One region of the Oryzibacillus soli genome, then DNA from elsewhere that is predicted to be linked to it. Evidence: riboswitches for the same ligand, from Rfam matches in the RefSeq annotation. Region 1 holds a riboswitch; each other region holds the start of a gene.

Region 1 (7,259 bases):
ATCATCCTCCGTGAGCTGGGTCTCAATGCGGGCCGACTGCTGGGTACGATGGCTTTCATTCTGGTGGTGATCTATACGCCGACGCCGTTGTCCATCAATGTGCTGCTGTTGGCTATCGGCAGTTCGCCGCTCCTGGTGTGGCTCATCATGAAGGAGCTGCTGTCGGTCCGTGCTGCCTCCACGGGCCGTTCGGGTTGACAGAAGGTCGAAGCCCGGGGGACAATGTGGGAAAACCGGGCAGGCGGAGGGAATGGCGGATATGGCAAGAATGGTGAATAGCATTACGGCGCTCATCGGGGATACGCCGGCGGTCCGATTGAACCGGCTGACCCAGACCGGGGCTGCGGAGGTACTGGTGAAGCTGGAATCCTTCAACCCGAGCGGCAGCGTGAAGGACAGGGCCGCCTGGAATATGATCCGCGAAGCGGAGGAGGCCGGCCGGCTGCGGCCGGGAGGGACCATCATCGAGCCTACCAGCGGCAACACGGGCATTGGCCTGGCCATGAACGCAGCGGCCAAGGGCTACCGCGCCATCCTGGTCATGCCGGATAATATGACCAAGGAGAGGGTTCAGCTGCTCCGCGCTTATGGGGCGGAGGTGGTGCTGACTCCCGCCGCGGAACGGATGCCGGGGGCCGTACGGCAAGCGGAGAAGCTGGCGGAGAGCATACCCGGCAGCTACATTCCCCAGCAGTTCGAGAATGCTGCCAACCCCGACGTACACCGCTTCACCACAGCGGAGGAAATCCTGCAGCAGACCGGAGGCCGCCTCGATGCCTTCGTGGCAACGGCGGGAACGGGCGGCACGATTACCGGCACGGTCGAGGAGCTGAAGCGCCGCATCCTGGGTCTTCGGGTCGTGGTCGTCGAGCCGCAGGGCTCTCCGGTGCTGTCCGGCGGTCAGCCGGGTCCACACAAGCTGGTCGGCACCAGCCCCGGCTTCATCCCGGCCATCCTGAACACGGGCGTCTATGACGAGATCGTCCAGGTGTCAGATGGGGACGCCCTGGATACCGTCAGACGCCTTGCGGCCCAAGAGGGGATACTCGTAGGTCCCTCTGCAGGAGCCTCGGTATGGGCTGCGCTTCGGGAAGCGGAGCGGCTGGGCCCTGACAAGCGGGTGTTATGCATCGCCCCTGATACGGGCGAACGTTATTTGAGTATGGGCTTATTCGATTGAAGCAGATCCCCTTGGCCTTGGCTAAGGGGATTATTTTTGGCGTTCGCCCATACCGATACACAGGCGGCTGCTTATAATAGCTCCTGGGGATGATGAACATGCAGAGGGATGGAATGAGATTTTTTTGAGAATTCACTTGCATAAAAATTCAGCATCCTGTATATTTATATACAGAGAAACGAATTGAAGGTGATGAGGGAAATGAAGATTGCTCTGCAAGTCGGAGCTCCCGAACCGGAACAGCTGAATGCCTTTATGCAGTCTTATGCGGAGACGGAGTTTGCATCCGACATCGGGCAGGCCGTGGAGGCCGGCAGTGTCATCGCCGCTTACGACAGCGGCCGCTTGGTTGGCATCGGCAGCCGGGTTACGGCTCCGGACCAGCATGCCGCCCTGAAGGTCATTCTGGCCCCGGGCTATGAGCGCCGCGGAATCCGCGACCACATGGCGAAGCTCCTATTGCCGAAGAACGAACGGCTGCATACCGCGGGCTGACGCGGAGTATGCGGTCACCACAGGGTTGTTTTACGGTTTTTCGTCAAATTGAGGAACGAACGGCCGAATTATAGAAAGGTCCCATCCGATCATTTGCCAACTTGAGGAGCGAATGGTCAAGGGTGGGATTTTTTCTTTGCTTCATGGGAGTTTACGGTGTATAGTGATAATAATTCTTTTCAGCCCCGGTCCGCCCGGGGCGTGGGAATCCGGAAGATTCCGGGATTACTCTTCTAGGAGGACATGATCATGACTGAACTGAAAGCGAAGGTTCTCGATATCCTGAAGGAGGATGCGCGGAGAACGCCCGACTTGATCGCCACCATGCTGGATGCGGCGCGGGAGGAGGTTGAGCGAGCCATCGCGGAGCTGGAAGCGGACAAAGTGATCATTAAATATGCGCCTATCGTCAACTGGAGCAAGGTGGAGGACGACAAGGTCACCGCCCTGATCGAGGTTCAGATTACACCCGAACGAGGCCGCGGCTTCGACGCCATCGCCGAGCGGATCTATCTGTTCCCTGAGGTGAAGTCCGTATATCTGATGTCCGGCGCTTACGATCTCCTGGTGGAAGTGGAAGGCCGCACCCTGAAAGAGGTGGCCCTGTTCGTCTCGCAGCGCTTGTCTTCCATTGATCGCGTACTCTCGACCAAAACCCATTTTATCTTGAAAAAATATAAGCAGGACGGCGTCGTGTTCGAAGACCATGAGGACGATAACCGGCTCGTCATTGCTCCCTAAACCCAAGCGGAGGATGATCCCGTATGACGACGAAACGCCAATCGATGCAGGACTATTTGACTCCCTTGGTACGGGCTATTCCGCCCTCGGGGATCCGGAAGTTTTTTGACTTGGTCAGCGCAAGCAAGGATTCGAGCATCATCTCCCTGGGGGTGGGCGAACCGGATTTCGTCACGCCTTGGCATGTCCGGGAGGCTTGCGTCTATTCCTTGGAACGCGGCAAGACCCAATATACGTCCAATGCCGGCCTGCTCGAGCTTCGGGAGGCCATTGCCGAATATCTGCATGGCAGCTTCAAGGTCAGCTACGAGCCCTCCAATGAAATGATTGTGACCGTTGGAGGCAGCGAAGCCATCGACCTGGCCCTCCGGGCCTTGATCAATCCGGGGGATGAGATTCTGATTCCCGAGCCCTGCTATGTATCCTACAGCCCCATCACCTCCATTGGCGGGGGCATTCCCGTAGGGATCGAGACCTTCGCCAAGGACGGCTTCAAGCTGACCGCGGAGAGCCTGAAGGCCAAGATCACGCCTCGCTCCAAGGTTCTGATCCTCTGCTATCCGAGCAACCCGACCGGCGGGGTTATGACCTACGAAGACATGCTGCCGATCGCCCGTCTGGTCGAGGAGCATGATCTCCTCGTCATCTCCGACGAGATCTATGCCGAGCTATCTTACGGGATCAAGCATACCAGCTTCGCCAGCCTGCCCGGGATGAAGGACCGCACGCTGCTAGTCAGCGGCTTCTCCAAGGCCTTCGCCATGACCGGCTGGAGGATGGGTTATATCTGCGGACACCGGGAGCTGATCGCCGCCATGCTGAAGATCCATCAGTATACGGTCATGTGTGCTCCCATCATGAGCCAGGTGGCTGCCTTGGAGGCGCTTCGGAACGGGATGGAGGAGAAGGACCGGATGGTGGACTCCTACAACCAGAGGCGCAGGCTGGTGGTCAAGGGCTTCCGCGACATGGGACTGGAGTGCCATGAACCCCAGGGAGCGTTCTACGCCTTTCCGAGCATAGCCGGAACCGGGCTCACGTCCGAGGAATTCGCCCAGCGGCTGCTGCTTGAGGCGAAGGTGGCTGCCGTTCCGGGGCACGTATTCGGTTTGGGCGGGGAGGGCTTCCTGCGATGCACCTATGCCAATTCGATCGCCCAGCTGATCGAAGCGCTGGATCGGATCGATAAGTTCCTGAGGCGGCTGGAGCGGGGCTGAAGGAGCAGGTCCATTGTCCTGCGCAAGACCCCCAAATTCTTGAAATCTAGTAAAATCCGCTTTCTTTTTCAAATAAAAACTGGTATCCTTATGTTAGGGGATTGTAAACATTCTAACCAGGGAATTCTTAAAGGAGGGATATAAATGGCGTTTGCTGAATACGTATGCCGGTCTTATCGTGGTAGCATGTTGGTTCGCGATCCTAACCATAGCACCAAATGGGCTTACCGACTATCTAGTAAACCTTCGCCATCCGCCTCCCTGGAAGAAGAAATTTACAGCCTTCGCAAGAAGATGGAGCAATTGGCTTTGAAGGAGCAGTGCTTGACCGCGCCCAAGGTAGTGGAAATCAGCACGATTCTCGATAAGAAGCTGAACGAATATATGGGAATTTTTCAGAGAGCCTGACCCCGCACGGGGAAGGCTCTTTTCATGTTCTTCCTCCCACCGTATGACGAACGTTATCTAAAATAGTTCTTGTAATTCCCATCGGATATGCCTATAATGTGCTCTTAGAGATTCGCGCTTGAATGAGAACCGAATAGCAGATTCCCGCCGATGGGTCCTTCGCGCTTCACGCGCAAGGTTAAAAGGGAAGCCGGTGTGAAACCGGCACGGTCCCGCCACTGTGAATCGGGGACGACCTCGTAAGGCCACTGTTCCGCATGCAGCCGGAATGGGAAGGCGAGGCACGTCTGAACCCGTAAGTCAGGAGACCTGCCCATCCGAGTGTAGCTGACGAAATCCTTCGAGGAAAAGGATCAGGCTGATCACGGAGTCCGACCGGACGTGAGACGAACGTCGAACGCCGGAACGCACCCCTTTCTGATTTGCTGTGCCCTCCCGCCTCGCAAGAGGCCGGAGGGTTCTTTCGTTTGGGTCTTGTTCGAGGCATTCAGGCTCATCTCATACATACGTACGAGGGAGAGATTCGGATGAGCAACAACATGTGGCGGAAAAAGGCGGCTGTCACGGCAGCGGCAGCACTAACCCTGTCCCTGGCCCTGGCGGGCTGCGGCGGCAAGGACACCAATTCGGCATCTCCTTCGGCAGCGGCAACCGCAACGGTTCAGCCCGCGGCCACGGCGGCTGTCCAGGCAACGCCCCCCGCGGCGACCCAGGCGGCTTCGAAGACGGTGTATCCGCTGAAGCTGAAGGATGCGACCGGCGTGGAGATCACCTTCGACAAAGCGCCTGAGAAGATCGTCACCCTGGCCCCGAGCGAGACGGAGTCCGTATACGCGGCGGGAGCGGGAGCCAAGATCGTGGCCGTGGACAAGTGGAGCGACTATCCGGCGGAAGCCAAGAGCAAGGCGCAGATCGGCGATCTGAATTCCAACATGGAAGCGGTGGTGGCGGCAGGGTCCGATGTGGTCTTCGCCAGCGCCGGTGTGAATAAGAAGGCGGTGGAGGCGCTTCGGGCCTTGAACGTCAAGGTGTTCGCAAGCGATCCGAAGACGCTCCAGCAGGCGATCGACCGGGTGGAGCTGTTCGGCCAGATCCTGAACACCCAAGCGGAAGCCAAGAAAGCCGCTGACGAGATGCGCGCGGATCTGAAGAAAGTGACCGATGCCGTGAAGAACGCACCGAAGAAACGGGTGTACATCGAATTCAGCCCGGGCTGGACCGTAGGCTCCGGCGAGTTCATGGACGAGATCGTCACCCTGGCGGGAGGCATCAACATCGGCGCAGACAAGAAGGGCTGGTACAAGATCGATCCGGAGGCCATCATCAAGGCCAATCCGGAGGTCATCGTCTATGCCAAGGGTGAAGCGGGCATGGGTTCCATCCTGGAGGAGATCAACAAGCGTCCGGGCTGGGATGCCATCGATGCCATGAAGAACAAGAAGCAGTATGCGGTGGATTCCAATCTGGTCAGCCGGGTCGGTCCGCGTGTCACCAAGGGACTGATCGAGGTGGCGAAGGCGATCCACCCGGATGAAGTGAAATAAGATGAACAGGCGACTGATCATATGGGGAGGAGGAGCGGCGGCGCTCCTTCTTTTCTCCATTATTGCGAGTTTGTCGTTGGGTTCGGCTAGACTGCCGCTCCTGGAGGTGTGGCGGATTCTCCTGCATAAGCTCCCCCTGCTGGGGAGTGTCGTCCATCCGGATTGGCCGCAGGCCAGCGAGAACATTATTATGAAGGTTCGCTTCTCCCGGGTGGTTCTGGCCGTCTTGGTCGGCGCTTCGCTGGGAGTGGCCGGTTCGGGCTTCCAGGGGGTGCTCCGGAACCCGCTGGCCGACCCTTACACGCTGGGCGTAGCCTCAGGCGCGTCCGTCGGGGCCGCCTTCATCATCCTGTTCGAGCTGCAGCATGCCGTGGGGCAGTTTACCGTGCCGCTGGTAGCTTTTGCAACGGGGACCTTGACGCTTGTGGCGGTCTTCCGGCTGTCCTCCCATGGCGGGAAGTCCAAGGTGGAAACGCTGATTCTGGCGGGGGTGGTCGTCAGCGCCTTCCTGGGCGCCGTCGTCTCATTTATGGTCAGTCTCTCCAACAAGGTAGTCAACGAGATCCTCTACTGGCTCATGGGAAGCCTGTCCATGCGGAACTGGGACTATTCGCTGGTGCTCCTGCCGTATTTTGTGTTCGGACTCTTGGTCATCTGGTGGCATGTGAGGGCCTTGAACCTCCTGACGCTGGGGGAAAAGCAGGCCGCTCATCTCGGCGTCGATCTGGAGCGGACCAAGTGGATCGTGCTGACCGTGTCCACTCTGCTGACTGCAGCGGCGGTGTCCGTATGCGGGGTCATCGGATTCGTCGGATTAGTGGTTCCCCATCTGGTGCGGCTGACGGTCGGACCGGATTACCGGCTTATCGTGCCGCTGTCCGCCCTAACTGGAGGGATCTATGTGCTGTGGTCCGATACGCTGGCCCGGCTCGTCCTGTCTCCGAAGGAGATCCCGCTCGGTGTGGTAACAGCACTCCTGGGCGCGCCATTCTTCGCTTATCTGCTGCGCAAGCGCAAATACCGGCAAGGGGGTTAATGCGATGATCGTCATGGAGAACGTGCAGAAGAGCTATGACGGCGTGCCGGTGCTCAAGCAGGTGAGCTGCTCCGTGCGCAAGGGCGAGATCTACGGGATCATCGGTCCCAATGGGAGCGGCAAATCCACCCTGCTGAAGATGATCTCCGGCACGGAGCGCCCGGATGCGGGGAGCGTGCGGGTGGACGGCAGGGAGGTGTCCGACTATGCCCGGCGGAAGCTGGCCCGCTTCATGGCGGTGCTGGAGCAGGAGGCACTGCCGCCGGTCGGCTTCACCGTGCGGGAGATTCTCGAGATGGGACGGTATCCCCATCAGGATTGGCTCGGGCGGGACCGGAGCGATGCCGAGGGGCTGCTGGCCGGGATCGTGGAGCGGCTGGGGCTGGCGGTGCTGGAGGAGCGGGCGGTGGACCAGTTGAGCGGAGGCGAACGCCAGCGTGCGGCGCTGGGCAAGGCCATGGCGCAGGAGCCGACGGTGCTGCTCCTCGACGAGCCCACGACCTACCTGGATATCGGCTACCAGCTCCAGATGATGGATTACGTGCGCAAGTGGAACCGGGAGTGCGGGCTGACAGTGGTGGCTGTGCTGCACGATCTGAACCTGGCCGCCTTGTACTGCGACCGGCTGCTGGTGCTGA
Region 2 (7,259 bases), on a different contig from region 1:
CTCCAGCACCTGCTGGCACTTGACCCCGTCCCGGAAATCCGGAACCGGCTGCCGCTTCTCCCCCAGAGCCGTCATCAGCTCCAGCACCTCGTGAATGAAGGTATGCTCATAGCCGATGGTATGACCCGCCGGCCACCAGGCGTCCATGTAGGCATGGGCCGCGTCCGTCGCCAGCACCCTCCGGAAGCCCTGCACGTCGGGCGCATCGTCCGTGAAGTACACCATCAGCTCATTCATCCGTTCAAAATCAAACTTTACGCTGCCCTGGCTTCCGTTTATCTCGAAGGAATTGGTACACCGGTGCCCAGGGGCGAACCGGGTGGCCTCGAAGCTGCCCAGTGCTCCGTTCTTGAACCGGGCCAGGAACAGCGTGGCGTCATCCACCGTCACGGGAGCCTTCGGCGCATCCTTGCTGCCCTTGGCGCTCAAGCCGGTCATGGAATCGGCCGCGGGGCGTTCCCGTACGAAGGTCTCGCTCATGCCGATGACCTCTTCCATATCGCCGACAAGGTAGTGAGCCAAGTCGATGAGATGGGCGCCTAGATCCCCGTGGGAGCCGGAGCCGGCAATCTCCTTCTGCAGCCGCCAGACCAAGGGGAAGTCCGGATCCACGATCCAGTCCTGCAGGAACCAGGCCCGGAAATGATGGATCCTGCCCAGCCGGCCTTCCTCCACCAGCTTCTTTGCCAGCCGGACAGCCGGTGCGAACCGGTAATTGAAGCCCACCATATGGGTGACTCCGGCCTGCTCCACCGCCTCCAGCATCTCGCGGGAATCGGCCAGCGTCAGCGCCAACGGCTTCTCGCAGAAAATATGCTTGCCGGCCTTCGCGGCCGCAAGGACAATGTCCTTGTGGGCGTTGCTCGGGGCGTTGATATCGACCAGATCGATATCATCACGCTCCAGCAGCTTCCGGTAGTCGGTCTCATAGCTCTCCCAGCCGAACTGGACGGCCGCCTTGGACACCCCCGCTTCATCCCGGCCGCATAAGGCCTTCATGACCGGCCTGGGCGCCGCCGGGAAGAACATCGGCAGATCCTTATAAGCGTGGCTGTGCGCTTTTCCCATGAACTTATATCCGATCATTCCTACGTTCACGCTCTTCATTCGGCACCTTCCTTCTCGATATCGTTCCTTGCCGGCCGGAACCGCCGAAGCGGCCCGATCCCGCTTCCTTACGTCCCGCTGGACTGGCGAACCACCAACCGGGTCGCCAGAACCTCGCGCTCATGCCCTCCCGCCTCATCGTTCGGCGGTCCCTTCTCCGCCAGCTCCAGCACTCGTTCGGCCGCCCGTCTCCCCATCTCATAGAAGGGGACATGAACAGTGGTCAGAGGCGGATCCGTCAGGCTGGCGCCATCCGAATCGTCATACCCGGCCACCCGGATATCCCGGCCGGGCACCACGCCGAAGCTGCGGATACCCTGCATGAAGCCGATGGCCATCCGGTCATTGGCGGCGAAGACGGCGTCCAGCTGCCCGAGCCGGTCCCGCAGCCGCTCCGCTGCGGACAGGCCGCTGCGCCGGCTGTAATTGCCCTCGGCCATAAGCGCCGGATCTGGGGTTCGCCCCGCCTCCCGGAGCGCCCGCCGGTATCCCTCCAGCCGGTCCCGGCTGTTGGAATAGTGGGCGCCGCCGTTGATGAACCCGATCCGCTCCGCGCCCAGCGAGAGCAGATGCCGGACCGCCTGGTAGCTGCCTTCCTCGTGATCCGCGTCCACCTCGTAGAACCGCTCCTCCGGGTAGTGCTGGTTCACGATGCAGAAGGGCAGCCCTTCCCGGTCCAGCTTGCGAAGCGCCTCCCGCTCGTGCGGCAGGTCGCTGGCGCCTAGGATGACGAGGGCGTCCACCTTCTGGGTCCGGTAATGGGAGATGTAATCCATCTCCTCCTCGGGGGAACGGAAGAGAAGCAGCAGGCCGTAGCCCATCCGCTGCACCGCTTCCCCAATGCCGCTCAGAATTTCGGAGAAATAATAGGTGGAGAACAGATGCACCTTCGGCACCGAGGGCAGCACTACCCCCAGGTTGCCGCTCTTGCCCCGGGCGAAGCTCCGGGCTATCGCACTCGGCTGGTAGCCCAGCTCCGCCGCAGCCTCCAGCACCTTCCTCCGGGTCTCCTCCTTCATGGGTCCCACCCCGTTCAACACACGGGACACCGTCGCCTCCGACACGCCGGCCCGCTCCGCTACTTCTCTGCGGGAAACCATTCGCGCCCTCCTTCCCTGCACCTTGATGCCTGATCATTTTGATGAATGTACACGCGTACATTATCCGATTTATTCCATCTGCTGTCAACCGGGATTTCTCCCTCCTGGCCGCCCTCTCAAGCCAAAAAAGCCGGTTTCCGACGCTTACATCGGAATTCCGGCTTTCTTGCTCGTGCTATGTGCTCTGTTCGGTCCAATCCGTTCCGGTCCTATCCGGCTGAGCGGGGTCAGCCAGCGGCTTAACCCGCCGCCCGACGCCCCTCCGAAAGCGGAACACCTGGGGCTTCCTTCTTCTCCGCCCCCGGTCCGAGACCGTACTTCCGGTTCAGCATATAGGCATAGGTGGAGGCCAGAATCTGCTGGAACAAGGTGCCGACCATGACGGGGAACACCACCGCCGGGGCAAAATAGGTCGCGGCCAGCACCGTGCCCGCGCTGATGTTGCGCATGCCGCTGTTGAATGTCATGGCCACGGTGACGCCGAGCTCCGCCTTCATCCTCCGGGAGGCCAGCCAGCCCCAGAAGTAACCGGTAGCCGCCACCCCCAGCACCGTCAGGGCGATCCCGACGGACTTCCAGGAGAAGGTGGTGAAGTACGGCGCCACCACAGATGCATTGATGGAGACGACGGAGATGAGCCCCAGCTTGCTGAAGGGGGCCAGCTTGGGGCCCCAGGTGCTTTTGACCTGTCCGCGGGTCCAATGGTTCAGCGCCATACCGGCCAGCGAAGGCAGCACTACCATCCACAGAAGCCCCTTCATCATGCCCCAAGTATCGATGTTCACGTTTGCACCCACCAGCAAATGCAGCGTATACGGGACTACGAAGGGGGAGAGGAACGTATCCAGCAGGATGATCGACAGGGTCAGCGCGATGTTGCCTTGATATAAGGAGACCCACATGAAGCTGACGATCCCGGTGGGGATGATGAACGCCAGCGCCAGGCCGGTAATCGTATAGGCGTCCCCGTGGAAGAACAGCGAGCCTGCACCGAAGGACAATAGAGGCATCCACACGTGCAGAATGAAGAGACACACCAACAGCGGCGCCGGGTGCAGCAGCACTTTCTTCAGATCCTTGAAGCCGGAGCCGAGGCTCCCCGAGAAGGTCATGAAGGCGAAGATCCACGGAACCAGGAAGGCCGCCGGCTTCAGCCATACGGAAAGGAAGACGCCAAGCAGCAGGCTGCATGGCGTGACGAACGGCATCCACTTCTCAATAAAGCGGTTAAAGGCATAAGCAGCTTTCATCTTTTGTTATCCCTCGATTCCACCCAACAGCGTATCGTTTCGGGTCTAGTTCGTATAGGACTACTATACCTCAAGGCGGGCTCGAGAAGCGTGATTATTTTTTGGACATTTGAATCCGGCCGTAGGCCCGGGCGTAACGGATGACTTTCCGGAAGACGCTTTTATCCTTCAGCGCTTTGAAAATATACGGGTCCGGGCAGGTGTTGACCTCCAGAATCCAAGGCTTGAACGAATGGTCAACGGCAATGTCCAGGCCGATCTCCTTGATTCCGGGATAACGGGCCTCCAGCTTCCGGGCGACCCGGACTCCCAGCTGCTTCAGCCCGCCGCGGAACCGGTCCCGTCTGGCGCGATCGAGATAAGACCCCATCAGCACGGAAACGGGCTTCAGCGTCCCTCCGTTATGGAAGTTGGTGACGATCTTGCGCGGATGGGCCACCCGGCCGATCATCCCCGTCGCTTCCCATGAGCCGTTCGGCGTTTTCTGAACCATGACCCGGATGTCGAACCGGCGGCCGCCATGCTTCAGAAGATGGATGCCCTTCTGGACGAGGTAGGTTCGTCCCTTGGTCGCCTTCACCAGATCCTGATACAGCCCGTTCAGGTCCGAGAAGGTCCGGATTACGGTGCCGGATTGATATTTGTAGATCCCCTCCGTCAACTCCACCCGCATGACCCCATTGCCGAACGTTCCCCGGTCCGGCTTGACGTACACCATTCCATAATGGGACAGCATGGCTCCCAGCGTATCTTGGGTCAATCTCTCCGTGTGAGGAATATGACCTTTGATTTTCGAGTCCGCACCGAGGGTCTGCGTTTTCTTCCACTTGCTGTGGACAAACCGCTGCATGTACCTCTCCCTTTCTTGTTCCGGCTTGATGGGCAGGAATCCGCCGCCAGGAGCGTGCACCGCCGCGGAGGCCTTCTCCCTTGGCAATCCTGCGAGACATCTTATCCTATGCCGGCCGTACCGGATTGGCGAGGGCGAACAGGCAATCGGCAATAAGCCCCCTGGCATACTGCCAAGGGGCACTCAAGGAATGCATATGTGGGAATCACGTGCTGATGACGCCGGATGGACCGTTTAGGCCGCCATCGGGGCGGTCCGCTCTTGTAGGGTTGGGGCCACGGTCTCCGCCGGTGCCGGAGGCAGCCGGGTCTCCCTGCCGGAGTTGCGGCCGGCGCATCCGGCCATCCACGTTAGGATCAGGCCTGCGGCGCAGAATAGAATCAGCTTGCCTTTTGACATGTCGGTTCTCCGTCCTTTCCCCATCAATATATGTAACGCACCCACGCGCTCCGACCTAACGGAAGTGAACATTTCTTGGACAAAAAGATCCGTTGTTCCGCTTCGGCACTTTGGAAGTATTGCATATTTTTACGTTTGAATGTATGATTATCCATATTGGAATTATTCCATATTGGGATTAGGTGCTCTGTCCAATTAGAACCGGATCAGAGCTTAAAAGGGAAGTTCGGTGAAAAACCGACGCGGTCCCGCCACTGTAACAGAGGAGTCAGCGTGAATGACGCCACTGATCTTCGGATTGGGAAGGCTACGCTTGATGATGATTCTGGAGCCAGGAGACCTGCCTATTCTGACAGCACTGCCGTACCTACGGGAGATAGGGAGGTGTTAGATGGACCGTCATAATGCGCGATTATGAGGGCGTCTTTCCCTATGCTTTTTAGGGGAGAGACGCCTTTTTGATTTTCGGAAGTAAGCGGTTGGTTACGATTATGAACGATACGAGGAGAATCATACTATGGCCCTATGCAGTATTCTAGGTTACCCAAGAATTGGTTTCGACCGGGAGTGGAAAAAAGCGCTGGAAGCATTCTGGTCCGGGAAAATCGAGGAGACGGAGCTGCATCTCAAGCTCCAGGACATCCGTCTCGGTCATTTGCGTAAACTGCAGGACAAAGGAATCGACCTGATCCCGGTTAACGATTTCAGCTACTACGATCATGTACTGGATACGGCCGTCATGTTCGGCCTTATACCTGACCGGTTCCGGCATAAGGACGGTCCCGTCCCGCTATCCGTCTATTACGGAATGGCGCGCGGCACGAAGGATGCCACGGCCAGCGAAATGACCAAGTGGTTCAATACCAACTACCATTACATTGTTCCGGAGCTGCACGATGCCAATCCGGTACTGACAGAGAACCGCCCCCTGCAAGCCTACCGTGAAGCGAAGACGAAGCTAGGCCTTGAAGGCAAGCCTGTCGTTCTAGGCCCTCTTACCTTCCTGAAGCTCGCCAAAGGTTATACGGCCCATGAGACGGACTTGTGGCTGGATCGTCTGATTCCGCTCTACGTCCAAATGCTGCAGGAGCTTGCCGCTGAAGGCGTTCAGTGGGTACAAATGGACGAACCGATTGCCGTTGTCAGGTTGACAGCTGAGGATATACAGCGGCTGAAACGAATCTATGCGAACCTGGCTGAAGCCGTCCCGTCCCTTAACATCATGCTGCAGACATATTTTGAATCGGTTGAGAACTACAGGGATCTCATTACTCTTCCCGTAAAAGGCATCGGGCTCGATTTCGTACACGGTCTCGACGGGAACCTCTCTTCCCTTAGGGAGCATGGATTTCCTAGCGACAAAATTCTTGGCGCAGGCGTGATCAACGGAAGGGGGATCTGGCGTGCTAATCTTGATGATAAGCTGGCCCTGCTCGATGAATTGCAGCAAGCGGTTCCGGCAGAGCGCTTGATCCTGCAATCCTCCTGCAGCTTCCTTCATGTGCCGGTATCCACCGAGCGTGAGACGAAGATACCCTACGAGATCAAGGGGGCCCTTGCCTTCGCAGATGAAAAGCTTGACGAACTGGTCCTTCTGAGAAGGGCGGTTACAGAAGGCAAACCAGCGGTTGCCGAGGAATTGATGACAGCGGCCGAGGCGCTTGACCGATTGAAGCAGTCCCCTTCCCGCAATCGCATCGATGTCCAGGAAGCGGTAGCCTTGATGACGGCACAGGATCCTAAGCGAAGCAAGCCGTTCGAGGTGCGCCGTATTGCACAGCAGGCAAAATGGAAGCTGCCCTTGTTCCCTACAACGACCATCGGAAGCTTCCCCCAAACCTCTGATGTCCGCAAGGCGCGCCAGTTATGGCGTAAGGGCGAATGGACGAAGGACCAATATACGGCATTCATTCACGAACAGATCGATACTTGGATGAAGCTTCAGGAAGAGCTTGGTCTGGATGTTCTCGTACACGGCGAATTCGAACGGACCGACATGGTCGAATTTTTCGGGGAGAAGCTGGATGGCTTCGTGTTCACTCAAAACGGATGGGTGCAATCCTATGGCTCCCGCTGCGTAAAACCGCCGATCATATACGGCGACGTTGCTTCTAGAGGCGATATGACGGTTTCGGAGACCGTCTATGCCCAGTCGCAGACCGATCGTCCGGTCAAAGGAATGCTGACAGGCCCGATCACGATTCTGAATTGGTCGTTCGTCCGCGAGGATATCCCACGAGAGCAGGTCGCCTACCAATTGGCCTACGCACTCCGTCAGGAGGTTCTGGCATTGGAACAAGCGGGCATCGGGATGATTCAAGTCGATGAGCCTGCGGTTCGCGAAGGACTTCCCTTGAAGGAGGAGGAGCATCAGCACTATCTCTCCTGGGCGGTTAGAGCCTTCCGCATGACAACCTCCCCCGTACAGGAAGCGACACAAATCCATACTCATATGTGCTACTGCGAGTTTCACGACATGATCGATTCCATCGTGGATATGGACGCGGACGTCATCTCGATTGAGACCTCCCGCAGTCATGGCGAATTGATCCA
Region 3 (7,259 bases), on a different contig from region 1:
ATATGAACGGCACGGTGGTTCCCAATCCGGAGAAGCGCATCACCCTGAAGCCTGGGCTGAACCGTCTGATCGCGATTCTCCAAGGCGCAGACGAGGAGATTCGGTTCCGGATGGTGTTCCGGAATGCAGACGGCACTTACATGCGCAACCTGCAATATAAACTGACCATTGATGAAGTGGAGCCCAAATAGCGGCTTGCGAAGGAGGATAAGCACCCGATGACCGAATCCAAAACACTCCAACAGCTGCTCCAAGCGGCGGACGCCAACCTGACGGCAGTGAACCACGCCCTGCCCGTGTGGGAGATCCCCGGGTATTATTGGGATACAGCCGGCCATACGGCGGCCAAGCGGTTGATGGAAGCGGATGTGCAGACCGCCTATACCACGGCACTGGCTTACCGCTGGACCGGACGTTCCGCCTATGCGGACAAAGCCAAGGAGCTGCTCCATGCCTGGGCGTCCGTTAATCAGTCCATTGCGGGCCATGACGGCCCCCTGGTTTCCGCTTATCTGGGAGCCGGACTGCTTCAAGCCGCGGGATGGCTTCAAGCTTATCCCGGCTGGACCCGGGAGGATCAAGACCGGTTCACCGGCTGGATGACCCGGGTGTGCCTGCCGGAATGGGAGAGTATTCCGATCCGGAACAACTGGTGGAACTGGAGCCTGTATGCCCGATTGGCCTTGTTTCGGTTGACGGGCGACTATGCCCGGTTCGAGGAAACGGCTGTTCAACTGAAGGAGCATATCGACTCCTCCCTATCGCCGGATGGACTGATTCCTGAAGAGACCATGCGGGGCAACAAGGCGATCTGGTATCATTACTTCGCCTTGGCTCCTGCCACCGCCGCCGCGAAGCTCATCCGGGACGTAACGGGCGAGGACTTGTTCCACTGGACCTCCCCAGGCGGCAAAAGCCTGAAGAAAGCGCTGGACACCTTATTCTATTATGCCGTTGAGCACTCCTCGGAATGGCCCTATGAGAAGGACCAGAGCCTTCCGGAGCCGTTCGCGTCCGACACGTGGCCGGTGGATTTGTTCGAAGCCATGTCGATGATTTATGATGAGCCCGACTATGAACGGTTCGTTGCCCCCCACCGCCCTGTAATCGGCAACCGGAACCGGAACACCGGCTTTTTCCATTCCTACGCCTGGAATTACCCGGAGCTTCAATTTTGATCGCAAAAAGGCCCTTCCGATCGATGTCGGAAAGGCCTTTTTTAACGTGCGGTTATTGAATTACAGGTGGTTCCAGTAGGTGACATCCTCCACCGGCAGACGCGCTTTCGGGAAGCCCGGGTTCAGAGCCTTACCGATGGAAATCAGCATCACCGGCACCAGGTTGGAGGGGATCTTGAACTCCTCGATCAGCTTCTCAGCGGAGAAGCCGCCCATCGGAACCGTATCGTACCCGTGAGCCTTGGCAACCAGCATCAGCTGCATGGCCACCAATCCGCCGTCCACGAGAGCGACGCCGCGTGCGACTTCCGGAGGCATGGAACGGTAGGCTTCCTTCATCCGGGGAACGTAGCTGTCGCGGGCTTCCTTGGGCATGCCGGCTTCAACGGCAAGATCGTAGATTTTGTCCGCTTGCTTGTAGGCCTCTGTGTCTCCGAGCAGGATGACGGTGGCGGCGGAGTCCACCACTTGCTTCTGGTTATTGGCGATCGGAAGCAGCTTCTCCTTCACGGCCGGGTCATCGACAACCAGGAACCGCCAGGGCTGGAGATTGGACGAGGACGGTGCCAGGGCTGCTTCGGCCAGCATCTCCTTCAGCTCTTCGGCAGGAATGCGGACGGACGGATCATAGCTGCGGATGGATTGGCGCTCCCGAATAAGGGTGAAGAAATCCGATTGAACTTTTTGAGTCATATGAGTTTCCTCCATTCATCAACTGTTATAGATTTAATTACTGTTTCTTTAATAGTTACAGTATAAAAAGAAGCGCTCCGTCTGTCAACAGGAACGCCATATTTTTTCCAAAAAATATCTGATCCCAGGGTTACTCGGAACGGTGAAACGGTCAGAACTCCAACCCCGGCATAGCAGTTATGCCTTCCTCGTAATAATGCTTCACCGCCACGACCTCCGACACTAGATCCGCCGCGGCGATCACCTCCGGCTTGGCGCCCCGACCGGTCAGCACGAGATGCAGGTGCCGAGGCCTGCTGCGGATCAGCTCCAAGACTCCCTCCAACGGGAGAACGTCGTCAACCGGGAATCGGTCGATTGCCAGCGCATTGTGGATCTCATCCAAGATCACCATATCCCAATCGCCGTTCATCACTTCCTCCCGGGTCATCGCCCAAGCCTCCCGAAGCGCGCTGCGGTGCTCCTCCGGTGTCTTAGTCCACGTGAAGCCGACTCCCAGCTGCCGGACGTCAATTCCGATCTGGGTCAGGATCAGCTGTTCCCCATAGCTGCGCTTCGGTGATTTGATATACTGAAGAATCAGCACCTTATAGCCCCGGCCCGCCGCACGAACGGCCAGCCCGACGGCTGCGGTGGTTTTCCCTTTGCCATCCCCTGTGTAGACCAGGGTATAGCCCTTCCTTTTGCTTCTCTTGTCCGGTGCCGTCTGTTCCGTCTCACTCATGTCCGCTTCCTCCTCTTCTTCTCCTGTACGCTGCACATCTCGCAACCAGCCGCTTGGCGGCTTCCGGATTCGAGGCGAAGTGCACGTGGGTATATCCCGCCGTTAAGGTATCGGTAGCATAGCCGTCTTGGCCGGCTCCGCGCAGTCCTTTGGTATCGTAAGCGTGAGGGTAGATCTCCGAATCGGGAGTCAAGGTGGAATAATGATACTCGTGTCCCCGGATCGTATCCCCCTCGGCCAGGAGCACGCCGTCCCGGAGCCCCGTTACCTCCCGATAGCCGAAGGACGAGAGCTTGGACTGCATCCGCACCTCTGCGGGAATGATGCCCGCCATCGGGAACGTCCGGCCGGACTGGTCCGTAATGGAGCGGCTCAGATACATATATCCCCCGCATTCGGCGAATATCGGCAGTCCCACCTCGGCCCGGGCCTTCAGATCCCGGCCCACATGTCCGGCCTGCGCCAGCTGCTCCGCAAATTCCTCGGGGAAGCCGCCTCCGATATAGACGCCATCCGCTTCCGGCGGTACCGGCTCCCCGGCTAAGGGGCTGAACGGTTGGATACGGGCTCCCAGCTCTTCCAACAGCTCCAGATTCTCAGGGTAATAAAAGTTGAACGCCGCATCCATGGCTACGGCGATGGTGAGCGAATCCTCCGTCTGAGGATTCACGTCCGCTTGATCCGTTCCGCCGGCAGGCGTGGAGAACACCCACTTCTCCGGCCAAGGCAGGGGCGGGACCCGGCGGGCCAGCTCCAGCAGCGCGTCCAGATCCACACCCTGCTCCACCGCATCCGCCGCCCGCTCGAAGAACGGCTCCAGCTCTCCCCGTTCGATGGCAGGTACCAGTCCCAGATGCCGCTCCGGCACCTGGAGCCCCTCTTCTCTGCCCAGCCAGCCAACCACCGGGATGCCGCATACTTGCTCGACGGCGGCTTGGACGAGGCGGAAGTGGGCTTCACTGCCGCATTGGTTGGCTATAACGCCGGCGATCCGGCCCGGACCCGCCAGCTCGCGGAAGCCCAGCACCATGGCGGCCGCTGTCCGGCCGATGCTGGAGGCGTTTACGACCAACAGCACCGGTGCGGCCAACAGCTCGGCGATCTCCGCCGTCGATCCGGTATTGGCCAACGGATCCTTCCCGTCGAACATGCCCATAACCCCTTCGATCACGGAAATGTCCGCTTCTCTGGATCCTCGCAGGAAGATCTCCCTCATCACGTCCAGAGTCGTCATCCAGGTGTCCAGATTCCGGGAGATTCTGCCGGTGACTGCAGTGTGATAGCTCGGATCGATGTAGTCCGGGCCGCATTTGAAGCCTTGCACCGCCAGCCCGCGGCGTTTCAAGGCCGCCATCAGACCGATGGTGACGGTCGTTTTGCCGGCACCGCTCCCGGTGCCCGCTATCACCAAGCGGGGGATTCCGCCCCCTATCTCGGATATCATGCCGTTCCGATCCCTCCTTCTGAAGCCCCAGCACGCACAAATAAGCATCTCCGCCGGGAGATGCCTACGCGTATCGAATCCACTTACACCACCCTATGACGCGTAGGATATGAGGTGAGCGAAGAACGGGCAGGTCTCCTGACTTGCGGCTCTTCACCTGATCTCCCGCCTTCCCGCTTCATGTTCCATGAAGCAGTGGCTAATTTGGAGCGGCTCCCCGCTTACAGTGGCGCGACCGTACCGGATTTTCACCGGTTTCCCTATTAAGTCGGGCTGTGAACACCCGACACCCGTTCCCGAAGCTTACGGTATAGAAAATAATTCTCAATATACCATATGTCTATGGATTCGTCTATTGAACCCGGCTGCTTCGTCCTCTGATAGTTTCCGCTCCATCACCAAAACGAAGACCCCGTGAATCATCACGGAGTCTCCATTTTTTCAGGAAGCTTGATCTTATACCCGATGCATCATCGGCAGCGAGAACAGATAGAGGTTGATCACGGCCAGGACCGCCATCAGAACGTAATACGGAAGCAGCTTCCGCCACGATGCCCGTTGGCCGATCCGATAGACCGTATAAGCCGAGCCCACGGTACCGAGCACAACGACAAGATATTGAAGCCATTGGACGGTTCCGGCGGATGCCAAACTCAGGTCTCCGGAGAGCTGGTAACCGAACAGGCTCACGGTATTGAACCAGATCGCCTTGCCCTCTGTGAAGGCATGGAACAGGTTGTGCGCCAGATGGCCAGCCAGGTCCAGCGGGATAATGGCGTAGCCGAACCGGACGAAGTTCTCCCGGACCTTCTCCGCGCTCTTCGAGCCGGCCGTTAAGCGGGCGGTGACCCACAGCATGGCGATCGGGAGCATCATGGAGAGAACGAAAGCCACGGTGAAATTCACGTTGTAGTTCGTGGTCTGGGTGACCTTGCTGATGCCGGTCAGGATGCGGTCCCAGATCTCCAGCATGGTGATATTCTGTACGAAGACGATCCCCATGATGACCGCAGCCAGAAACGCATGCTCGGCCTTCGGCTTCTTGATGCCCCACAGCTCAGCCGTCGGCTTGCGGGGGGAGATCCGGATCGAATTGTTCGGACAGGTCTTCACGCAGTTGCCGCACAGATTGCAGTCCGCGCTGCTTTCCATGGTTCGGGGGAACTCGAACATCGGACATCCTTCCGCCTTCTCGTTGCCCTTGTAGCAGGACTGGGTCTTGCACGTTTTGCAGATGTCCGGAGTGCCCCGGAGCTCCAGCATGCCGGACCGGGAATAATTCCCGGCCAGGCCGCCCAGGAAGCACAGCGTTTTGCAGAAGGTCCGCCGTTCGTAGAATACCGACGTTCCCACCACCATCGTGGTCAAGAGAAGCAGCAGGTATCCGGAACCGCGAGGGGACTCGACGATTCCCCAGATGTGGTCGGACCAGGTGATCAGAATGAAGAACAGATCGATCAGCCAGATCCCGTATTTCTTCAGGAAGGCTGGCATGGGTCTCTCGGAGCCGACCAGCTTCCGGACGATGTCGCTGATCTTTCCGAAGGGACAGACGGCGCACCAGAATCGGCCCAGCACCAGGAAGATCACCGGGATAGCGGGCCACCAGAGCACCCAGGTTAAGGAGGTACCGAAGTTCCGGCTCGGGTTCATCGTGCCGGCCGCCAGTTCGTAGACAATGACGGAGAAGACGACCATAGCCGCCCACTGGAAAATACCCGGGTACCATCTGCTGCGCACGAAGGCCCGGATAGCAGGAACGTCCAACAGATTGTACCGCTTGCCGGCGGCGGAGACATCAGGGGATTGCGAAGTGCTGCGTACCGGTGTGCTCATGCTAGCCCCTCCTTCTTCCGGAACCGCTTGTTCCAGATTCCAATCAGGATGAATGCGGCGTTAACTGCGCCGAAGGCATATAGAACCGGCAGGTTGGGCGGGGTTTCCACCACGTTCTCATGGCTCCCGTGGCCGCCGGTGCTTGAGCTTTCGTGCGTCCCATTGGAGGTGGCGCTGCCGGTCGAACCATGGGAGGCATGCGCATCCGTTGACGATGTGGCGTGCTGCTCCGCAGGCGTAGACATCTTGCTGTGCTCCTCCGTTGTCATATTGTGGGCCGCGTGGGCATCGGCAGCGGGTGCCGGCGCCGGGCTCGGAACCGGACTCTTCACGGCCTCTTGCTTGGCTGCCGGTTGAACCTGTGTGGTTCCATGACCGGCATGCTCGTCCTTCTTGGCTTCGTCTGCCCATGCGGTGCCGGCGAAGAGGACCACACCGGCCAATCCCGCGGCGATGGCGATTTTTTTCATCATCCGATCTTCCTTTCTTCTCGATGCTACTGGCTCTATTCTAGGAAGAAAGTATGGAGAAACGATGTGGATCGATGGACATCCTCGATCGGAATCCCGTTAAACCGCGATTGTTCACAAAACCTTCACGCCCCAAATAGAAAGAGACTGTCCCATCGGACAGCCTCCTTCCTATGCCGGGCCGCTTGTAGGCAGAGAGATGACGAAGCGGGTGCCTGCTCCCGGTTCGCTGGCCACCTCAACCGTCCCTCCTTGGAGCTCCATCAGCTTCTTCACGATGGCCAAGCCTAATCCGCTGCCTCCGTGCTCGCGGGACCTGGACTTCTCCACTCGGTAGAACCTCTCGAAGATATAAGGAAGCTCCTCCTGCGGTATTCCCCTTCCCGTATCCTCCACGATCAGATGGACGGACTCGGGTTGTGCCGATAACCGCACCCGGATCGTCCCCTGCTCCGTATACCGGATGGCATTCTCCAGAATGTTCAGGACAACCTGCTCCATCCGAAGACCGTCCGCATAGACGAGTGGGATATCGGCCTTCTCGTAGTGAAGGGACAGGCCTTTTTCCCTTGCCTTCAGCTGTACCTTCTGAACGCTGTTCTCCGCCAGCTCCGACAGATCGAGCCATTCCATCAGGAGATGAATCTTCCCTTCCTCCATCTTGGAGAGCTCGAAGAGGTCATGGATGAGCCGGCTCAGCCTTAAGGACTCTTGATAGATAATGGTCAGGTATTGCACCTTCTCCTCCTCGGAGTCGTACAATCCGTCCGTCAGTACCTTGGCATAGCCCTCCAAGTAGGTAATGGGCGTACGCAGCTCGTGGGAGATATTCGCGAAGAATTCCTGCCGCGTATCCCGGTAATGCTGCAGATCCCGGGCCAGATCGTTGATGGCCGCACCCAAGTTGCCGATCT
Region 4 (7,259 bases), on a different contig from region 1:
CGGTCCAGCTGGAGGAGCGGCCGGTTATGCACGAGTCGCCGGGGGAGCTCGTGGGCGTGCTGCCCATCATGATGCGGACGGAAGCGCACGGCTTCGAGTACCGGATGACCCACGCGATGCAGCATACGGATTCCAGCGTCGTTCATGTGGAGGTCCGGCAGCTGGAGGGGCCGCCGGCCGGTCTTCTGCGCATCAGCCTGATGCTGGAGGTGGAGGGTAACCGGGAGTACCGGATCTTCCGGAACGGCCATCGGGGAGGCGGAGGCCAGGCTTCCCTGCAATACCGGGTGACGCCGCCGCTTCCGGAATCCTTGGAGGGGATCCGGTTCCGGCTGATCCCCTTCGCCAATCCCATGGAGGATCGGCGGCTGGAGATCCACCTGGACCGGGAGGTTCGGTTCGGCGAATAAGGGAAGAGGCGACGGGGTGCCGAACGAAGTTAATGAACAAGTGAAAGGGATTTGTTGAATAATCAACAAATCCGCTTTTTTTATCCATTGAAAGCATCGGAATTCGATCTATAATGTTAGACAGATGTCGGTTAATCATAAGATGTTGATTTATAGTCATCCATAAATCCATGAGATTCGGGAGGTTCAATATGATTCCAGCTCAAGCGCGTGCTATATTTAATCCGGAAGGTCCGTTCAAACTCACGACGATCGAACGCAGGGATCTTCAACCGCATGATGTCTTCATTGAGATTAAGTATGCGGGAATCTGCCACTCTGACATCCATACCGCCCGCGGGGAGTGGGGACCCGTCCAATATCCTCTGGTTCCGGGGCATGAGATTGCCGGAATTGTCACGCAGGTCGGTTCGGAGGTGACCAAGTTCGCAGTGGGTGACCGGGTCGGAGTAGGCTGTATGGTTGACTCCTGCGGGGAATGCTGCAACTGCCATAATGGAGAAGAGCAGTACTGCCTTAACGGGATGACGGGCACCTATGGAGCCATCGACAGATATGGGCAGTACACCCAGGGCGGCTATTCCACTCACATCGTCGTAACCGAGGACTTTGTGGTTCGGATTCCTGACGGTCTGGAGCTGGACGCGGCAGCTCCGCTATTGTGTGCCGGTATCACCACGTACTCGCCGCTGCGCCATTGGGGGGCCGGACCCGGCAAGAAGATTGCCGTTATCGGTCTGGGCGGATTGGGACACATGGCGGTGAAGCTGGCCCATGCCATGGGGGCGGAGGTTACCGTGTTATCCCAATCCCTGAAGAAGCGGGAGGACGGTTTGCGGCTTGGCGCAGACCGCTACTATGCCACAAGCGATCCGGAGACCTTTGCGAAATTGGCCGGCTCGTTCGATCTCATCGTCAATACGGTCAGTGCGAAGATCGATATCAGTGCCTATCTCTCGCTGCTGGCGCTGGATGGTACCATGGTCAACGTAGGTGCACCGGCGGAGCCGTTGTCGGTTAATGTGTTCTCCCTGATCGGCCATCGCCGGTCATTCGCCGGATCGATGATCGGCGGTATTCGCGAAACGCAGGAGATGCTTGATTTTTGCGCGGAGCACCGCATTGCTCCTGAGATTGAAGTCATAGATGCCAAGCAGATTGATGAAGCGTGGGAGCGTGTGCTGGCCTCCGATGTCCGTTACCGGTTCGTGATCGACATCAGCACGATGGGGAATGAATAGCATTTGGTGAGGAAGGGGAGGGGGCATTCAGGGCCCCCTTCTTTTTGTTGGAACCGTGCAGGGATAAGGCGAGCATTAGTGGAAGCAACTTAATTGAGGGGGGGATACGATGACGAACAGCGAGAAAGCACGGAAGCTCTATGCAGAGTTAAGCACCGACATCAAGGAAAGCCTGTTGATACCTACTGTGATTCTGGAAAACGGCCGCGTGCCCAAATATGTTCCCTACGCAGTAGGCATATTGGTTCGTCAGTATGCGGAGCGGCATTATGAAGACGACTGGATTCCCGTCACACCAGATCTGTTTCGGATCAACAGCAAAGATCGGGAAGGCCGGAAGGATCTCCAGCGGATTCTCGATCTTCTAGAAAGGAACCAGGTGATAGAGACGTTGAAAACGGGAACGGACACATATGTCCGCATTGTAGAAGACGAGGTATTCGAGCCGAGCAGCTACTTGAGAAATGACAATGACGCCAGCTGCAGCTCGCTCACGGATCCGTAATGATGTAACCTGCACCGGGGGCAATTTCCATGAAGCCTGCCATGTGACGAGACTGATAGACTAGGGGACGGTTGGCAGCGGCCAGCAGAATGCTCTGTTTGCCGGCGGCGCCTTTGCCAGGCAAGGCGAAGGCACTGCAGAAGGCGAACTCCTCCTGGAGAGTGGAGGACACTGCGTTTACCACCGGGTCATGTTCACTGCGGCCCATCAGGTTCAGAATGACCGAGCCCTGCGGGTCCAGCTTCGACCGGACGAGTCCGAAAAATTCCAGCGACAGCAGCTGCCGCGGAGTGCCCGAGCTGGTGAACGCATCGAGAAGGATGCAATCGAAGCGCTCCTGCCGGGTCCGCTCCAGAATCCGGCGGCCGTCACCGATGACCACGTTGTTCCCGCTGTAGCCGAAATACTGCCGAGACACCCGGTCCACCTCCGGATCCAGCTCCGCTACCGTGACGGAGCCGGGCTGGCCCTCGTAATGACGGGCCAGGGAGCCGATGCCGTGTCCTACGATGAAGATCTCCCGGAGCGGACCATGGTTGTGCTCGATCAGATGGATCATGGCCCTCGGATATTCAAACAGGATCCGATCCGGACGGGTAAGATCCATCACCCCCTGTACGGCTTCATCCGAAAATTGGAGCACGCGGAAGCGGCCTCTTTCACCTTCATGTTCATCGGTGTCGTACACGGTGAGTTCCTCATGGTACGGTGTTCGGCAGTGGTACAGCATGTTCAAGCGAAGCTCCCCTTACGTGCCGATGCCCGGCAAGATTTGATCGTCAGCCGTCATCGGCCGCTGTAGAACAGTATAAAACGAAACGGCATCTTTTTCACGACAGGCGTATGAAGCTGAGGCATTACCGAAAAGAATCGCAAATAAATCTAAAACCGGCCCCATACTCCTGGTGCAAACGATGATCTATAATGATCGTAACTTCCACTATATAACGGAAGGAACCATAATCCGAACGGAATGAACCAAGGAGGGGCTTCTATGAGAGGAGTATCCACGAACGCCATTGTCGAAATCAACCAGACCGCCAGCCGTTTCCAATCCAGTGTTGTCATGAGGGTCGGGAACAGGTTTATCGACATGAAAAGTATGCTTGGTCTCAGCATGACTTTGCTTTATGAAGACGCTCACTTTCTGGAGGTGCACGGTCCAGACGAAGCGGATGCCAAGAAGGCGATGACAGAGGTTCTGGCGAAACACGGTGTGAAGGTAGAGATTAAGTAAGATTCCTCCCGACAGGTTGAAACAACACTTTCCTGCGCGGAGCAGCCTCGTCTCGTAAAAAGTAAAACAAAAGATACCTTTCCTCGGTAAAATGGAGGTACCACCCAACCATTTCCAAAGGAGAGGTTTCTTTTGTACATTTCTGAAAGTGGCCAACGGCGGCTCGGATTACACCGGATCCCCTGTACATCGACAACATCGTGTATACGCCGTAAACGATACATGCCCCGTCCCCTTCACCAACAGGGGGCGGGGCATTCACATTCCGCGCTACGCCTTGAACAAGCCGGAGGCCCGCACATCGGCGAAGAACTTCTCGAACTGCGGGATGTCGAGCTGCTGCTCGGCATCGGAGAGGGCCGTCGGCGGGTTCGGGTGCACCTCCACCATGATGCCGTCGGCGCCTGCCGCCAGAGCGGCCTTGGCGCAGGGGACGAGGATGTCCTTGCGCCCGGTGGAATGGCTCACGTCCACCAGGACCGGCAGGTGGCTCTCCTGCTTCAGGATCGGCACCGCCGAGATGTCCAGCGTGTTGCGAGTCCACTTCTCATAGGTGCGGATGCCCCGCTCGATCAGCATGACCTGCGAATTGCCGCGGGAGACGATGTACTCCGCCGCCAGCAGGAATTCCTCCATGGTGGCGGCCAGGCCCCGCTTCAGCAGCACCGGCGTATCCACTTCGCCCGCGGCCTTCAACAGCTCGAAGTTCTGCATGTTTCTTGCGCCGATCTGGATGATGTCGATATACTCCGTGGCCGGGCCGATATCGGCGGGATTCACGATCTCGCTGATGGTGATGAGCCCGAACTCGTCCGCCACCTCCTTCATCATCTTGAGCCCTTCCATCCCCAGGCCTTGGAAGTCATAAGGGGAGGAGCGGGGCTTGAAGGCGCCTCCCCGCATGACGCGGACGCCGGACCGGACCAGGGCAGCCGCTACGGTCCGCATCTGCTCCCAATTCTCCACCGAGCAGGGGCCGGCCACCAGCATCGACGAGCCTCCGCCGATGACGGCGTCCCGGACGGTGATGACCGTATCCTCGGCCTGCTTCTTCCGGCTGACCAGCAGATCCTTCTTGTGGTTCATCTTCTGCAGGTCCAGCGAAGCCTTGAAGATCTGCTTGAACAGGTGCCGAACCGCCGCATCGTCGAACGGACCCTTGTTCATCGCCACGAGCCGCTCCAGCATGTCATGCTCCCGGACAGGGTCAAACTTCGGAATGCCCTGCTTCTGCTTCAACGCTCCGATTTCTTGGGCCACCTGCCCGCGCTCCGAGATGAGCTCCAGGAGCTGTCCGTTCAGCGCGTCAAGCTTGCCCCGCAATTCCTCCAACTGACGGTTTTCCATCCTCCATCATTCCTCCTTGGTCCTAATCTTCCCAGATACAGCAAAAAAGGCCTCCCATCCCCAAAAGAAGGGACAGGAAGCCGTGGTACCACCCTCGTTCGAAAGGTGCGGCCGGAATTTCCGGATGTCCGCAGCACTTTCCTCGAATCATGATAACGGTATGAAACCGGCAGCCTCTAATGGGAGCATCAGCTCCGTTCAAGGCCCCACTTCGGAGTGAACTTCATCGGTTCGGTCCCTTAGGTCTGCTCTCAGTCTCCGGCAAACCTTCCCTGTCGGTCCCGCAGGTCCGATTACTCTCTCCTGCATGGTGTTTCGCGATATGGTTCCTATTTTTTGCCGATTATACGCTTCCCCTTCCGCAAAAAGCAAGAAGACGCTGGAACGCGTTCTGGCGTCTATGATGTGTCGAAATAAAGCGCTGAAGTCTATGAAATTGTTGAAAAGTTGTCAATTTCGCATTGACAGTTGCTAGATATCGTTGTAGTATTCAATGGTACCTACTACATATTGATTGGAACAGGTGCCTACCCCGGTATTGGACACAACCAGCCGGCGCAGGCTTAATAGGGAAGCCGGTGCAAAGCCGGTGCGGTCCCGCCACTGTAATGGAAGAATCCGCCACACGTATCCACTGGTCGTTCCGGCCGGGAAGGAGCGGCGGGTGATGACGCCAGAGCCAGGAGACCTGCCTGTTTCCATGGATGACACCTTCCCTACGGGAGATAGGGGCGTGTTCGATAGCGGCTTACCCGTTCCGGCCTGTATGGGCTGGGAATGGACGGACCCTGCTCTTCGTGCGTCTCTAGGACTCCCCATGGGAGCCGGGAGGCGCTTTTTTGGCCCCCAATGACCTGTTGAAAGGATTGAAGAGCCTTGCTCATCGCCTATGATTCCCGAACCGGCCATGTCGGTAAATTCGTAAAGAAGCTGAATCTGCCTGCCGTCCGCATCGATGAAGCCCTGGAGGTCGACGCCCCGTTCGTGCTGGTGACCTATACGACGGGGATGGGACAGGCTCCAGGGAAGGTGCTCCACTTCCTGCAGAAGAACCGGAACTACCTCCGGGGTGTGGCGGCCAGCGGCAACCGTAACTGGGGCGAGCACTTTGCCGGCAGTGCGGACCGGGTGTCCGAGCTCTTCGGCGTACCGGTGCTGTGCAAGTTCGAGCTGTCGGGTACGGAGCGGGATGTGGAGAGATTTCTGACGGAGGTGCGTGCGGTTGCGTCATATTGAACTGAACAACATGCTGATGATGAAGGATGCCGATGGCTTCTTCCGTTTGGATAAGGACCTAGAGGCGGTCGACGCCTTCATGGAGGAGACGGCGGGCCGGACGATGTCCTTCCCCGATACGGATGCGAAGGTCCGGTATATGATCGATCATCACTACTATGAGGACGTGTACGCCCTGTACAGTGCCGAGGAGGTAGCCAGCGTCTATGACCTTGCCCATGGCTACGGCTTCCGGTTCGCCTCCTATATGGCGGCGTCCAAGTTCTATACGGATTACGCCATGAAGAGCGACGACGGGAAGCTCTATCTGGAGCATTACCCTGACCGCGCCGCCATTACCGCCCTCTATCTGGGCCGTGGAGATGCGCAGCTGGCGCGGACCCTGGCTGCCTCCATCATGGAGCAGCGGCTGCAGCCGGCCACGCCCACCTTCCTGAATGCGGGGAAGAAGCGCCGGGGCGAGATGGTATCATGCTTCCTGCTCGAGATGGACGATTCCTTGAATTCCATCAATTACGTGCTGTCCACCTGCATGCAGCTGTCCAAGATCGGCGGCGGCGTGGCCGTCAACCTGTCCAAGCTACGCGGCAGGGGCGAGCCCATCAAGGGCGTCGAGGGGGCGGCCAAGGGCATCATGCCCGTGCTGAAGCTGATGGAGGATGCCTTCTCCTACGCGGACCAGATGGGACAGCGCAAGGGCTCCGGAGCGGCCTATTACAACATCTTCGGCTGGGATGTGCTGGAGTTCCTGGACAGCAAGAAGATCAACGCGGACGAGAAGTCGCGGTTGAAGACTCTGTCCATCGGCCTGATCGTGCCGGAGCAGTTCTACAAGCTGGCGGAGAAGAACGAGCCGCTGCATGTTTTTGCCCCGTACAGTGTGTGGAAGGCCTATGGCCAGCATCTGGACGACATGGATATCGACGAGATGTACGAGACCCTCTTGGCGGATCCCCGCGTCCGCAAGAAGGCGGTGATGGGCGCCCGGGAGATGCTGGTGAAGATCGCCGCCATTCAGCTGGAATCCGGCTATCCGTACATGATGAACCGGACCAATGCCAACCGGGGCCACGCCCTGAAGCGGCTGGGCAGCGTGAAGATGTCGAACCTGTGCACGGAGATCTTCCAGCTGCAGGAGACGTCGGAGATCGGCAACTACGGCGAGCCCGACCATATCCGGCGGGACATCAGCTGCAATCTGGCATCGCTGAACATCGTCCACGTCATGGAGAGCGGCAAGGTGCGGGAGTCCGTGCATGAAGGCATGCTGGCGCTGACGGCGG

What was found. Region 1 has a riboswitch for cobalamin ahead of ACSEXW_RS12930 (ABC transporter substrate-binding protein). Riboswitches for the same ligand answer to the same signal wherever they lie in the genome.
Region 2: it holds a riboswitch for cobalamin, as region 1 does, so the genes downstream of both, metE (5-methyltetrahydropteroyltriglutamate--homocysteine S-methyltransferase) here and ACSEXW_RS12930 (ABC transporter substrate-binding protein) in region 1, are expected to answer to the same signal.
Region 3: it holds a riboswitch for cobalamin, as region 1 does, so the genes downstream of both, ACSEXW_RS26565 (cobyrinic acid a,c-diamide synthase CobB) here and ACSEXW_RS12930 (ABC transporter substrate-binding protein) in region 1, are expected to answer to the same signal.
Region 4: it holds a riboswitch for cobalamin, as region 1 does, so the genes downstream of both, nrdI (class Ib ribonucleoside-diphosphate reductase assembly flavoprotein NrdI) here and ACSEXW_RS12930 (ABC transporter substrate-binding protein) in region 1, are expected to answer to the same signal.

The regions. Positions count from the first base shown of each region.
Region 1 is NZ_JBPPGJ010000008.1:198,182-205,440, forward strand. It holds gene ACSEXW_RS12900 (MFS transporter) at 1-198, shown strand, start outside; gene cysK (cysteine synthase A) at 260-1,180, shown strand; gene ACSEXW_RS12910 (hypothetical protein) at 1,382-1,675, shown strand; gene ACSEXW_RS12915 (Lrp/AsnC family transcriptional regulator) at 1,925-2,416, shown strand; gene ACSEXW_RS12920 (aminotransferase class I/II-fold pyridoxal phosphate-dependent enzyme) at 2,440-3,633, shown strand; gene ACSEXW_RS12925 (aspartyl-phosphate phosphatase Spo0E family protein) at 3,778-4,041, shown strand; cobalamin riboswitch at 4,177-4,372, shown strand; gene ACSEXW_RS12930 (ABC transporter substrate-binding protein) at 4,569-5,585, shown strand; gene ACSEXW_RS12935 (FecCD family ABC transporter permease) at 5,587-6,621, shown strand; gene ACSEXW_RS12940 (ABC transporter ATP-binding protein) at 6,626-7,259, shown strand, end outside.
Region 2 is NZ_JBPPGJ010000037.1:435-7,693, reverse strand. It holds gene ACSEXW_RS27500 (Gfo/Idh/MocA family protein) at 1-1,107, opposite strand, end outside; gene ACSEXW_RS27495 (LacI family DNA-binding transcriptional regulator) at 1,176-2,207, opposite strand; gene ACSEXW_RS27490 (bile acid:sodium symporter family protein) at 2,447-3,457, opposite strand; gene ACSEXW_RS27485 (YheC/YheD family protein) at 3,552-4,307, opposite strand; gene ACSEXW_RS27480 (hypothetical protein) at 4,542-4,706, opposite strand; cobalamin riboswitch at 4,870-5,068, shown strand; gene metE (5-methyltetrahydropteroyltriglutamate--homocysteine S-methyltransferase) at 5,224-7,259, shown strand, end outside.
Region 3 is NZ_JBPPGJ010000029.1:42,097-49,355, forward strand. It holds gene ACSEXW_RS26545 (glycoside hydrolase family 2 protein) at 1-191, shown strand, start outside; gene ACSEXW_RS26550 (alginate lyase family protein) at 219-1,178, shown strand; gene ACSEXW_RS26555 (nitroreductase family protein) at 1,239-1,871, opposite strand; gene ACSEXW_RS26560 (cob(I)yrinic acid a,c-diamide adenosyltransferase) at 2,023-2,595, opposite strand; gene ACSEXW_RS26565 (cobyrinic acid a,c-diamide synthase CobB) at 2,588-4,039, opposite strand; cobalamin riboswitch at 4,151-4,348, opposite strand; gene ACSEXW_RS26570 (4Fe-4S binding protein) at 4,496-5,875, opposite strand; gene ACSEXW_RS26575 (hypothetical protein) at 5,872-6,348, opposite strand; gene ACSEXW_RS26580 (sensor histidine kinase) at 6,517-7,259, opposite strand, start outside.
Region 4 is NZ_JBPPGJ010000006.1:150,540-157,798, forward strand. It holds gene ACSEXW_RS10075 (hypothetical protein) at 1-410, shown strand, start outside; gene ACSEXW_RS10080 (NAD(P)-dependent alcohol dehydrogenase) at 602-1,651, shown strand; gene ACSEXW_RS10085 (hypothetical protein) at 1,761-2,156, shown strand; gene ACSEXW_RS10090 (spermidine synthase) at 2,143-2,886, opposite strand; gene ACSEXW_RS10095 (HPr family phosphocarrier protein) at 3,151-3,393, shown strand; gene ACSEXW_RS10100 (bifunctional 3-deoxy-7-phosphoheptulonate synthase/chorismate mutase) at 3,664-4,740, opposite strand; cobalamin riboswitch at 5,245-5,450, shown strand; gene nrdI (class Ib ribonucleoside-diphosphate reductase assembly flavoprotein NrdI) at 5,617-5,976, shown strand; gene nrdE (class 1b ribonucleoside-diphosphate reductase subunit alpha) at 5,963-7,259, shown strand, end outside.